Regions from separate parts of the Shewanella sp. 30m-14 genome, predicted to be linked through region 1. Evidence: predicted binding sites of a transcription regulator. Region 1 holds the regulator's gene; each other region holds the start of a gene.
What was found. The regulator NrdR, encoded in region 1, represses ribonucleotide reductase genes. The targets are predictions, from matches to a motif close to AAACACNANATNTNGTGTTT.

Region 1 (4,140 bases):
CCCCAATAAACCCAACAAGGCTTGCAGGTCAATACGAGAATCAACCGCGGGCAAAATTTGATGAGTCACATGAGCTGGCCAAGCTGCTTTCACATTCTCGGGGTACGCGATTGTCGACACCAACAAAGTAGGGCTTGTTGTGTTAAATAAGTTTAGCTCAGCGCCAAGGCGTGCTTGACTGTCTAATACTACCCGCAGTGGTTGATGAATTTCTGCTGGTGCTAACTGGTGTGCAAGCGAGCCTAATTCGCTATGACGCACATTGAGGCTCGGATCATCAGCAAGTATCGTCTCAACACCTGTGACCAATGCACAATGGCGCGCACGAAGCCGCTGAACGTCGCTGCGCGCTTCAGGTCCCGTTATCCATTTTGACACACCATTAGACAGCGCAGTCTTACCATCGATACTCGCAGCAAGCTTAACCGTGACCCACGGCAAGCCTTTCTCCATTCGCTTTAAAAAGCCTAGGTTAACTTGCTTCGCTTCTTCGGTCATCAAGCCCACATCGACTTGAATGCCAGCCTCTCGCAGCATGGCAATGCCACGACCAGACACTTGTGGATTGGGGTCGGTAACGGCAATGACAACACGGCTTACACCGTGCTCGATTAATGCTTTAGCACAAGGAGGCGTACGGCCATAGTGGCTGCAAGGTTCTAGCGTGACATAGGCGGTAGCCCCTTTGGCATCGATTCCAGCCATATTTAAGGCGTAAACTTCGGCGTGAGGACCGCCAGCACGAATATGGTAGCCTTCGCCAACAATTTCGCCATCTTTGACGATAACGCTGCCAACACAAGGATTTGGACGAGTGGTGTAAATGCCCTTTTGTGCCAATTCAATGGCCAGGCTCATCATTTGACTGTCTTCGATAGACCACATAATGGCGGCAATTCCGATTGTTCGATTGTTTGAGGACTAAGCGGTTGGCTTAGCCCATGTAGCATAGGTTATTTTTGCAGTTTAGCGATTGCATCACCAAACTCTGAAACATCTTCAAAGGCACGATAGACAGAAGCAAAACGAATATAGGCAACTTTATCTAAGTTGACTAAGTGGTCCATCATCAGATTACCTATCATTTCTGATTTAACTTCACGCTCACCGGTCGCGCGTAAAGTCGATTTAATCTTAGTTAATGCCTGTTCAATTTGATCCATAGACACAGGTCTTTTCTCTACGGCTCTTAACATGCCACCACGTAATTTTTCTTCATCAAACGGCTGGCGACTGCCATCTTGTTTCACTACGCGAGGCATCACAAGCTCGGCACCTTCAAAGGTAGTAAAACGTTCATGGCATTGAACACACTCTCTACGTCGACGAACCTGATGGCCGTCAGCGACTAATCGCGAATCAATCACTTTTGTGTCAGTTGCGCTGCAAAATGGACAATGCATTTAGCCTCCGGTTAGAAATTAGGTAGTTTCACTCACTGAATTTAGCAAAACCTCAGAAAGTAGGCTCGAATCAAAAGTATGCTCGAATAATAACAAAAATGGCCGCATAAATGCGGCCATAGGAGTCTACCTGATTAAACGCTTAAGGTTAACCGTAAACAGGGAACTTAGCGCACAATTCCAGAACCTGACTCTTAACGCGTTCGCTAACGGCAAGATCTGAAATGTCATCTAAGATGTCACACATCCAGTTAGTTAACAGCACTGATTCTTCTTCACCAAATCCACGACGGGTAATTGCAGGTGAACCGATACGCAGACCAGAGGTCACAAATGGTGAGCGAGGGTCGTTTGGTACAGAGTTCTTGTTAACGGTAATGTTAGCATTGCCAAGAGCGGCATCAGCATCTTTACCTGTGATGTCCTTGCTGATTAAATCAAGCAAGAATAGGTGGTTTTCAGTACCACCAGATACCACATCATAGCCACGTTCAATGAACGTACGCGCCATCGCTTTAGCGTTAACAACCACTTGCTCTTGGTAAGTCGTGAACTCAGGGTCTAGTGCTTCTTTAAATGCAACGGCTTTAGCAGCAATAACGTGCATTAAAGGACCACCCTGGCCGCCTGGGAATACCGCAGAGTTTAGCTTTTTGTAGATATCTTCATCGTTAATCGCAGATAAGATCAAGCCGCCACGTGGGCCAGCCAGTGTCTTATGCGTTGTTGTTGTCACAACGTGAGCGTGTGGCATAGGGCTCGGGTAGATCCCCGCGGCAACTAAACCTGCAACATGCGCCATATCAACAAACAGGTATGCACCTACTTTATCAGCGATTTCACGGAATTTACCCCAATCAACAATGCCCGAATATGCGCTGAAACCCGCAATAATCATCTTAGGCTTGTGCTCAAAAGCAAGACGCTCAACTTCAGCGTAATCAATCTTACCTGTTGATTCATCGATACCGTACTGAACAGCATTGTATAGCTTGCCAGAGAAGCTCACATGAGAACCGTGAGTTAAGTGACCACCGTGGGCTAGACTCATGCCTAAAACGGTATCGCCACCTTGTAGCAATGCCATAAACACAGCTGCGTTTGCTTGTGAGCCAGAGTGTGGCTGAACGTTAGCGTATGTAGCGCCAAATAGCTCTTTAGCGCGCGAGATAGCTAATTCTTCAACGATATCTACATGCTCACAACCACCGTAGTAACGCTTACCTGGGTAACCTTCAGCGTACTTGTTAGTTAGCTGTGTACCTTGAGCTTCGATAACACGAGGACTAGTGTAGTTTTCTGAAGCAATGAGTTCGATGTGCTCTTCTTGACGACGCGTTTCATCTTCAATTGCTGCAAATAGTTGTGGATCGTAATCCGCGATATTCATATCTTTTTTCAGCATTACTCACTCCAGCTGTAAAATTCTTCTAGTAGGGTTGCGCGGTATGATACAGCGCATTCGATCACAATCCCAGTATTTACAACATGAAATTACTTGCATTTCTAGATGAGAGAGTTTCGTAAAAAGCACTAATCGGTATAAATAACCACCAATACCTAGCTAACAGATTTATGCGTTAACTGTGAATGAAACTGCTCGAATTCAGATTTAAGTTCTGTATCGAATCAAGTAGAATTGCCGCCAATCAACGTAGAAAAAATACAATCAAAGAGAAATAACATGGCTCAATTTGTATATAGCATGCTTAGAGTGGGCAAGATTGTCCCGCCTAAAAAACAGATCTTAAAAGATATTTCATTAAGCTTTTTCCCTGGCGCAAAAATCGGTGTCTTAGGCTTAAACGGCTCAGGTAAATCCACCCTACTGCGCATTATGGCGGGCTTGGATACTGAAATTGAGGGCGAAGCGCGCCCAATGCAGGACCTAAAAATTGGTTACTTACCGCAGGAACCAAAACTTGATCCAAACCAAACTGTACGTGAAGCGGTTGAAGAAGCCGTGGCCGAAGCCAAAAATGCACTGGTACGTTTAGACGAAGTTTACGCGCTTTATGCCGAGCCCGATGCTGACTTTGACGCCCTTGCTAAAGAGCAGGGCCAGTTAGAAGCCATTATTCAATCGCAAGATGCTCACAATCTGGATGTTGTGCTAGATCGCGCAGCGAACGCACTACGTCTTCCTGATTGGGATGAGAAAATTGAAGTGCTTTCAGGTGGTGAACGCCGCCGTGTGGCAATTTGTCGCTTACTGCTTGAAAAGCCAGACATGCTGTTGCTCGACGAACCAACCAACCACTTGGATGCCGAATCGGTAGCCTGGTTAGAGCGCTTCTTACAAGAGTACACTGGTACCGTTGTGGCCATTACCCACGATAGATACTTCCTTGATAATGCCGCTGGTTGGATTTTAGAACTTGACCGTGGTGAAGGTATTCCATGGGAAGGTAACTACTCATCTTGGCTTGAGCAAAAAGATGCCCGTCTAACCCAAGAATCTGCCACAGAAAGCGCGCGTCAAAAAACAATTGCCAAAGAACTTGAATGGGTGCGCCAAGGGGCTAAAGGCCGTCAGTCTAAAGGTAAGGCGCGTATGGCTCGCTTTGAAGAGCTTAATACTAACGACTACCAAAAGCGTAACGAGACCAACGAGCTATTTATTCCACCAGGACCACGCTTAGGTGACAAGGTTATTGAAATCACTAACCTGACTAAATCTTATGGCGACCGTGTACTGATTGACGACTTGACTTTCTCAGTACCAAAAGGCGCTATC
Region 2 (4,140 bases), on a different contig from region 1:
ACGTGCGCCCATCAGTTTACCTATTTGCACCGCTACGCTGCCTACCGCGCCAGATGCAGCTGATACGAAGAGTGTTTCACCCTGTTTTAGCGCTGCAATACGATTAAGGCCCGTCCAAGCTGTCATACCAGGCATGCCTAAGACACCAAGAAAATGCGACTCACAAATAGGTGTATCAGGCAGGCGAGTTATCTCTGTGCCGTCGGTGATAAAATGGCTGCGCCAGCCAAACATGCTGTTAACTTTGCTGCCAACAGGAAAGTCAGGGTGTTGTGATTCAATGACCTCACCAATCGCTCCCCCTTCTAATGCTTTACCTAGCTCAAAAGGTGCAATATAGCTCTTTCTGTCAATCATGCGACCACGCATATAGGGGTCGACAGACATCCAAAGATTTTTCACCAGAAATTCACCAGGCTTAATAGCAGCTAGAGTGAGTTCTGCTTGGTTAAAGTTGTCAGTTGTTGGCATGCCTTCAGGGCGAGACTTAAGTTGAATGATTTGAGATTTCATATCTTTCCTTTATTTTTATTTGCGCGCAAAGTAATTGAATGCATCATAGTAAAGCTTTATACATTTTGCAAATGCTTTGCGCGCAAAATAATTGCTCGCAAATAAAAGTGGTGTAAGCTAGTTTTGACACCTGATGTGAGTTAAAATTAGTAAAATTTTGACTTGCCTAAGTGTAGTAGCAGTGACCAACAACGACTCAAACGACACGTCTAACAATTGTCTTTCTGATAACGTCTGCTTTGCGCTCTATACGGCTAACAACGCCTTAATGAGAGCTTACCGTCCGTTATTGGAGCAATATGAGCTGACATACCCACAATATTTAGTCATGCAGTCATTATGGCTACAAGACAGAGTAAGCTTGACGCTGGTATCACAATCGACCCGGCTCGATATGGGGACGTTGACCCCTATCGTTAAGCGACTTGAGACTAAAGGTTTTCTAAAGCGACTGGCTGATGAAACCGATGAGCGTAAAAAGGTGATAGCGTTAACCGATGCCGGTCATAGCCTTAAGCTTGAAGCCTTGGCACTCAAACAAACCTTGTTAGCAAAGGTTGATATGAACCCGGAGCAAGTTGAACAACTTAGAACGTTATGTTTGTCCTTAACCCAAGCGTTGACGCAAAAATGACCAGTTGATTTTCTAGTTAACAAGTCGGCACGTTAAATGCTTTAGAGATCCCTATACTCTCTTTACGCCGGCTTTTTGACGATGAATCCACTCAGCAGTATCAGCAATGCAATTAATAGTAATGCTCAGGTATCAGACACTTATGGCGTTAATAGTGGCCAGTCAAATGTTGGCGGTGCAGGGGCTGTCGCTGCACTAGGAGCGACAGCGCCTCAAGCTGAAACGACGGAGCTGACAAAAAATGATAATACGCTGGTATTATCTGGCCGTGCAGAAAGAGCACAGAAAATCGAGGCGATGGCTAACGATTTCTTCAAAGGAGGCCAATTTACTTCGGCACAATTACCGTCCCTTATTCAACGTCTTTATCAAGATGGCATTCTCAGCGAAGGCCAGCTCAACCGATTATCTAATAGCGGTTTCGACATCCCGCCAGCAGAAGTGCAGCCTTTATCTGACTTTATTGATGAACAGCGCAGTACGTTAACCAATAGCGAACAAGACCGAGAGCTTGCCGAGCTGCTAGACAACGCGAAGTGGGTCATGGGGGCAATGGATGTATCGCAATCTCCTTTAGTTGCACAAAAGGCTAACCGGGTTTCGAGCCAAATTACTGACTTGTTACAATCTGAAAGGCCATTGACGGAAGTGCAACAGAACCAGTATCAAGGGTTGAAATCGTTGATGCAGCTCGCTGCAATGACTGGCGAACATCAGCAAGAAAATGGTCAGCTCAATAGCTACCTTGCATTAGCCAAAAGGCATTAGTATTTGTCTATGTGTGATTTTACTTTTGTAGTTGAGAATACATTTTGAGCTGGATTCTTTCTGCAAGAGAAGGATCAATTGCTACTTGTCGCTCGCCCTTTTTTAAAGCTTCCAATAAGTTGCGGCACACGTAATGAATAAAGAATTTTACCTGCCTATTTTTATCCACAATTTATACCTAAATTATACTGTCACTAGCCCGCTTCCATGAGTTCGTCAAGGCCATAATTTGAGATCAGTGGCTTTGTAGACAGAACTGTTTTCTTATTGTCTTCCTCTTTTAAAATGATGATCTGGATCAAAGTACTTATCGTTATTTTATAGCTTAATGCGCCACATATTGTGATTTATTGAAAAAGTAGCACTATATATAGTGTTGCTTTGATGAGCGAGCTGAAGAGGATTTATACAATGCCAGTGGTTATTAAACGGGATGGTTACCGTACGCCTTTTGACGAAACAAGGATTAAAGACGCCGTGATAGCAGCTGCTAACTCGGCAGGTATTGAGTGCGCTGAATATGCACAACAGATTGCGGAAAATGTGAGAGAAAGTGTTTCGCAGTTAGCAGAAGTTAATATCCATGATCTGCAAGACACCGTTGAAAACTTGCTCATGGAAGGGCCGTATAAATCTTTGGCGCGCGTTTACATCGAATACCGTCACGATAGAGATATCAATCGTGAAGTTAGCAGCCGCTTGAATAAAGAGATCCGTGGTTTAGTTGAGCAAAGCAATGCGGCTTTGTTGAATGAGAACGCTAATAAAGACTCTAAAGTGATCCCAACTCAGCGCGATCTGCTTGCGGGTATCGTGGCTAAGCACTATGCAAAATGCCACATTTTGCCTAAAGATGTCGTTGCCGCACATGAGTCTGGTGAGATCCACTACCACGATTTAGATTACGCGCCATTCTTCCCGATGTTTAACTGTATGCTTATTGATCTTAGCGGCATGTTAACTCAGGGCTTTAAGATGGGTAATGCTGAAATTGAAACCCCGAAGTCAATTTCTACCGCGACTGCAGTGACCGCACAAATTATTGCGCAAGTGGCAAGCCACATCTATGGCGGTACAACGATTAACCGTATCGATGAAGTATTGGCACCCTTTGTGGCGAAGAGTTACGACAAGCACTACCAGGTAGCGCTTAATTGGGGCATTACCGACGCAAAAGCGTTTGCCACTGCGCAAACTGAAAAAGAGTGTCACGATGCATTTCAGTCATTAGAGTATGAAGTTAACACGCTACATACTGCAAATGGTCAAACCCCATTTGTGACTTTTGGTTTCGGTTTAGGTACCTCTTGGGAATCACGCTTAATTCAGCAGTCTATGATGACAGTGCGTATTGCAGGTTTAGGTAAAAATCGTAAAACAGCGGTATTCCCAAAACTTGTTTTTGCTATTCGCGATGGCATTAACCATAAAACCGGCGATTGTAACTACGACATTAAGCAGTTGGCACTTAAGTGCGCTACCACGCGTATGTACCCAGATATTCTTAACTATGAACAAGTTGAGAAGGTGACAGGGTCATTTAAGACGCCGATGGGTTGCCGTAGTTTCTTAGGAACCTTTGAGCAAGATGGTGAGCTTGTGCATGAAGGCCGCAACAATTTAGGTGTTGTGAGTTTGAATTTGCCACGTATTGCGCTTGAAGCAAAAGGTGATGAAGCAGAGTTCTACCGTATTTTAGATGCGCGTTTAGCCATGTCTCGTAAGGCCTTGGACACTCGTATCTCTCGCCTTGAAGGTGTTAAAGCGCGCGTTGCCCCTATCCTATATATGGAAGGTGCGTGTGGTGTGCGTCTAAAAGCTGATGATGATGTTTCTGAGATCTTCAAAAATGGTCGTGCATCAATTTCATTAGGCTATATTGGTCTGCATGAAACTATTAATGCGCTTTATGGCACAGACGAGCATGTTTACGACAGCGAACTGCTACGTGAAAAAGCCATTGCGGTTATTAAGTACATGAAACAAGCCACCGACAGCTGGAAAGCAGAGTCAGGTTACGCATTCAGCCTGTACAGCACGCCAAGTGAGAACTTGTGTAGCCGCTTCTGCGCACTTGATACCAAGATATTTGGTGTGGTTGATGGCGTTACCGCAAAGGGTTACTACACAAACAGCTTCCATTTGGACGTTGAAAAACAAGTGAACCCTTACGATAAGATTGATTTTGAACAGCCATACCCAGAGATCGCGAACGGTGGTTTCAT
Region 3 (4,140 bases), on a different contig from region 1:
AGATTTTTCGCTCTGAGGTAATTTAAGTGCAAACACATAATAATGTTGATCCACAAGAGATCGCGAAGTTTGAGAAAATGGCCGCCACTTGGTGGGACCCTAACGGCGAATTTAAGCCACTGCATAACTTAAATCCACTTCGCCTTAACTATATTGACCAAACAGCAGGCGGTATTTTTGGTAAACAAATTCTCGATGTCGGCTGTGGCGGCGGAATTTTGTCTGAAAGCATGGCAAAAATTGGCGCTAACGTAACTGGCCTAGACATGGGTGATGAACCACTTGATGTCGCCAGACTTCACGCACTAGAAACAGGCGTCGAGATTAACTATGTAAAAAATACCGCTGAAGCACACAGAGACCAACACCGTGGTCATTATGATGTCGTCACTTGCATGGAAATGCTTGAGCATGTTCCTGACCCTAGCTCTGTTATTCAAGCTTGCGCCGATATGGTTAAACCAGGTGGTTTTGTGTTTTTCTCAACCATTAACCGCAACATCCGTGCCTATGTTGAAACCATTCTAGGTGCTGAATACCTATTAAAGATGTTGCCTGTTGGCACACATGATCATAATAAATTTATCAAACCATCAGAGTTAATTGGTTTGGCTGATAACGCCGAGCTATTTTGTACAGATGCTGTGGGTATTACCTATAACCCTATTACTGACATCTTCAGATACACCAAGAGCCTTGAAGTTAACTACATGATAGCTACGGTTAAAAATGACTAAAGCACAGGCACTTACTATTAAAGGTGTGCTATTTGATTTAGATGGCACACTCGCTGATACGGCACCAGAAATGATTGAGGCACTTAATATGGCTTTAGCCGCGAATGGTCACAGTCGTGTGCCATTTGAAGCCATTAGAGCGAGCGCCTCACATGGCAGTATCGCAATGATTAAAGCTGCCATCCCCGCCATTGATGACGCTAGCATTCCTTCATTACAGCAATCTCTTTTCGACAATTATGAGCTGATCAACGGAGATAATTGCGATTTATTTAAGGGGTTAGATAGGTTACTGGACACGCTTAGCCAGCTTTCAATCCCCTTTGGGGTCGTCACCAACAAGCCAGCGCGCTTTGCAAGGCCTCTACTAGATAAACTCGGTTTAACAGCAAAAATGCCTGCTGTGGTCAGCGGCGATACCACTCAACATTCAAAGCCCCATACAGCTCCTATGCTGTTAGCAGCACAGCAGCTTAGGGTTTTACCTGAGCATATTCTTTATTTAGGCGATGCTGAACGTGATCTTATCGCTGCTAAGGCGGCGAATATGATCTCAGGTTTAGCGGCCTGGGGGTATATCGGACCAGATGACGAACCGAGTCTTTGGCCTGCTGACTTAAGTTTTGAAAACGGTGACAGCTTAGCCGATTTTTTTTGCTATAAGCGCTAGCGTATTCACCCTTTATATGCTGCTTTAAAATCTTTGTTAATTAAGTTATTAAGCGTCATAAAAAAGTACTCAAATGATCGGTTAGGATCGCACAAGTTAGCAGCGATCTTATCGATCATTTTTATTTGCTCAAATATTACTCTTCACCGAGGAAATCAAATCAAAACAAGCTTTAAGGGTTAGCCATTACTAACAGGTTCAATTACCCCCAAGATATCCACAACTTGTCCAATAAATTCCCACTTGCAAAAATACCATAACCTCACTATCTTGTAGCTATTGAATCTCAAAACACCATATATTGTGTGTGAGTGACAATAACAGGCACTATTTAGTCGTTTGTGTCAACAAAAAGGAACTCTCCGTTTTTACGGTTAAAAACTGTTTGTTTACAGGGAAACGTAGGGTGAACCTGAACTGGTCACTTTCATAAATATAAAAATCAAGGTCTATCTTTAATGAATAGCAATATGACAGTCACAAAGCGTAGTGGCGAACGTGAGACTATCGATCTCGACAAAATCCATCGCGTTATTGAATGGGCGGCAAAGGGACTTAATAATGTCTCTGTATCAGAAGTAGAACTCCGTTCTCACCTGCAATTTTTCGACGGCATTGCAACTGAAGCCATCCATGAGACTATCATTAAAGCAGCAGCTGACTTAATTTCACCAGAAGCACCTGATTATCAGTTCCTTTCTGCACGTCTTGCTGTGTTCCATTTACGTAAGAAAGCCTTTGGCCAGTTTGAACCTCCTAAGCTTTATGACCACGTGGTCAATTTAGTTGAGCTCGGTAAGTACGATGCTCACATTCTTGAAGATTACTCTCAAGAAGAGATTGAAATTCTTGATACCTATATCGATCACTGGCGAGACATGAACTTCTCTTATGCCGCTGTAAAGCAGCTTGAGGGTAAGTATCTTGTACAAAACCGTGTTAGCCACGAAATTTATGAAAGTGCTCAGTTCCTGTATATCTTGGTTGCAGCTTGCCTATTCGCAAAGTATCCCAAAGAGACGCGCCTTAAGTACGTTAAAGACTTTTATGATGCAACTTCATTATTTAAAATTTCGCTACCTACACCTATCATGGCAGGTGTACGTACGCCAACTCGTCAGTTCAGTTCATGCGTTCTAATTGAATGTGGCGATAGCCTAGATTCAATTAACGCGACCTCATCGTCAATTGTTAAGTATGTATCTCAACGTGCTGGTATTGGTGTCAATGCAGGCCGTATTCGCGCACTAGGTAGCCCTATTCGCGGTGGTGAAGCTTTCCACACAGGTTGCTTACCATTTTATAAGTACTTCCAAACAGCGGTTAAGTCTTGTTCTCAAGGCGGCGTACGTGGTGGTGCAGCGACCCTATTCTATCCAATGTGGCATCTTGAAGTTGAATCACTATTGGTATTAAAGAATAACCGTGGTGTTGATGATAACCGTATTCGTCACTTAGACTACGGCGTTCAAATCAACAAGGTGATGTATCAGCGCCTAATTCAGGGCGGCATGATCAGCTTATTTAGCCCATCAGATGTGCCTGGAATGTACGATGCATTCTTTGAAGATCAAGAAGAGTTCGAACGTCTGTACCTTAAATATGAAGCTGATAGCAGCATTCGTAAAAAACAGATAAAAGCTGTAGAGCTGTTCTCATTAATGATGCAAGAGCGCGCTTCGACTGGCCGGATCTACATTCAAAACGTTGACCACTGCAATACTCATAGTCCATTTGACTCTAAGGTTGCGCCTGTACGTCAGTCTAACTTGTGTCTTGAAATTGCCTTGCCAACTAAACCGTTAAATAACATTAACGATCCAGACGGTGAGATTGCACTTTGTACACTATCAGCATTGAACTTAGGTGCTATTAAGAAGTTAGAAGAGCTTGAGCCACTAGCTGATCTTGCCGTGCGTGCACTCGATAACTTACTTGATTATCAAGACTACCCAATCATCTCTGCTGAAAAAGCATCGATGAACCGCCGCACACTGGGTATTGGCGTAATTAACTTCGCTAATTACCTAGCAAAAGAAGGCGTACGTTACTCAGACGGTTCTGCTAACGGCATTACCCACAAGACTTTTGAAGCGATTCAATTCTATTTATTGAAAGCCTCTATGAAGCTTGCTCAAGAACAAGGTGCTTGTCCCTCGTTCCATGAAACAACTTATGCTAAGGGTATTTTACCGATTGATACCTACAAGCGTGATCTAGATAAGATCTGCGATGAGCCATTACATCTAGACTGGGAAACATTACGTGAAGAGATCAAGACACACGGTCTACGTAACTCTACCCTGTCAGCGCTAATGCCATCAGAGACCTCTTCACAGATCTCTAACGCTACTAACGGTATTGAGCCACCACGCGGTTTAATTAGTGTTAAAGCGAGTAAAGATGGCCAGCTAAAGCAAGTTGTACCTGACTTTGAAAAATATCAGTATAGCTACGAGTTATTATGGCAAATGCCTAATAACGATGGTTATTTGCAGTTGGTAGGATTGATGCAGAAATTTGTCGATCAGTCTATTTCAGCTAACACTAACTACGACCCGACTCGATTTGAGGGTGGCAGAGTACCCATGAAGGTACTATTGAAAGACTTATTAACCGCTTACAAATATGGTGTGAAGACACTTTACTATCACAATACTCGTGATGGGGCTTCAGATAGTCATGACGATATCACTGCCATTGAGAAAGAAGATGACAGTTGCGCTGGCGGCG

Region 2: the regulator NrdR is predicted to act here: its motif matches at 2,275-2,294, upstream of nrdD (anaerobic ribonucleoside-triphosphate reductase).
Region 3: the regulator NrdR is predicted to act here: its motif matches at 1,697-1,716, upstream of nrdA (class 1a ribonucleoside-diphosphate reductase subunit alpha).

What each region holds. Positions count from the first base shown of each region.
Region 1 is NZ_JBRILW010000011.1:102,367-106,506, reverse strand. It holds gene ribD (bifunctional diaminohydroxyphosphoribosylaminopyrimidine deaminase/5-amino-6-(5-phosphoribosylamino)uracil reductase RibD) at 1-885, opposite strand, end outside; gene nrdR (transcriptional regulator NrdR) at 954-1,403, opposite strand; gene glyA (serine hydroxymethyltransferase) at 1,552-2,808, opposite strand; gene ettA (energy-dependent translational throttle protein EttA) at 3,088-4,140, shown strand, end outside.
Region 2 is NZ_JBRILW010000019.1:12,276-16,415, reverse strand. It holds gene ACVBIU_RS14235 (NADP-dependent oxidoreductase) at 1-513, opposite strand, end outside; gene ACVBIU_RS14230 (MarR family winged helix-turn-helix transcriptional regulator) at 695-1,147, shown strand; gene ACVBIU_RS14225 (hypothetical protein) at 1,229-1,915, shown strand; gene nrdD (anaerobic ribonucleoside-triphosphate reductase) at 2,327-4,140, shown strand, end outside.
Region 3 is NZ_JBRILW010000035.1:22,047-26,186, forward strand. It holds gene ubiG (bifunctional 2-polyprenyl-6-hydroxyphenol methylase/3-demethylubiquinol 3-O-methyltransferase UbiG) at 27-737, shown strand; gene ACVBIU_RS19040 (HAD family hydrolase) at 730-1,407, shown strand; gene nrdA (class 1a ribonucleoside-diphosphate reductase subunit alpha) at 1,866-4,140, shown strand, end outside.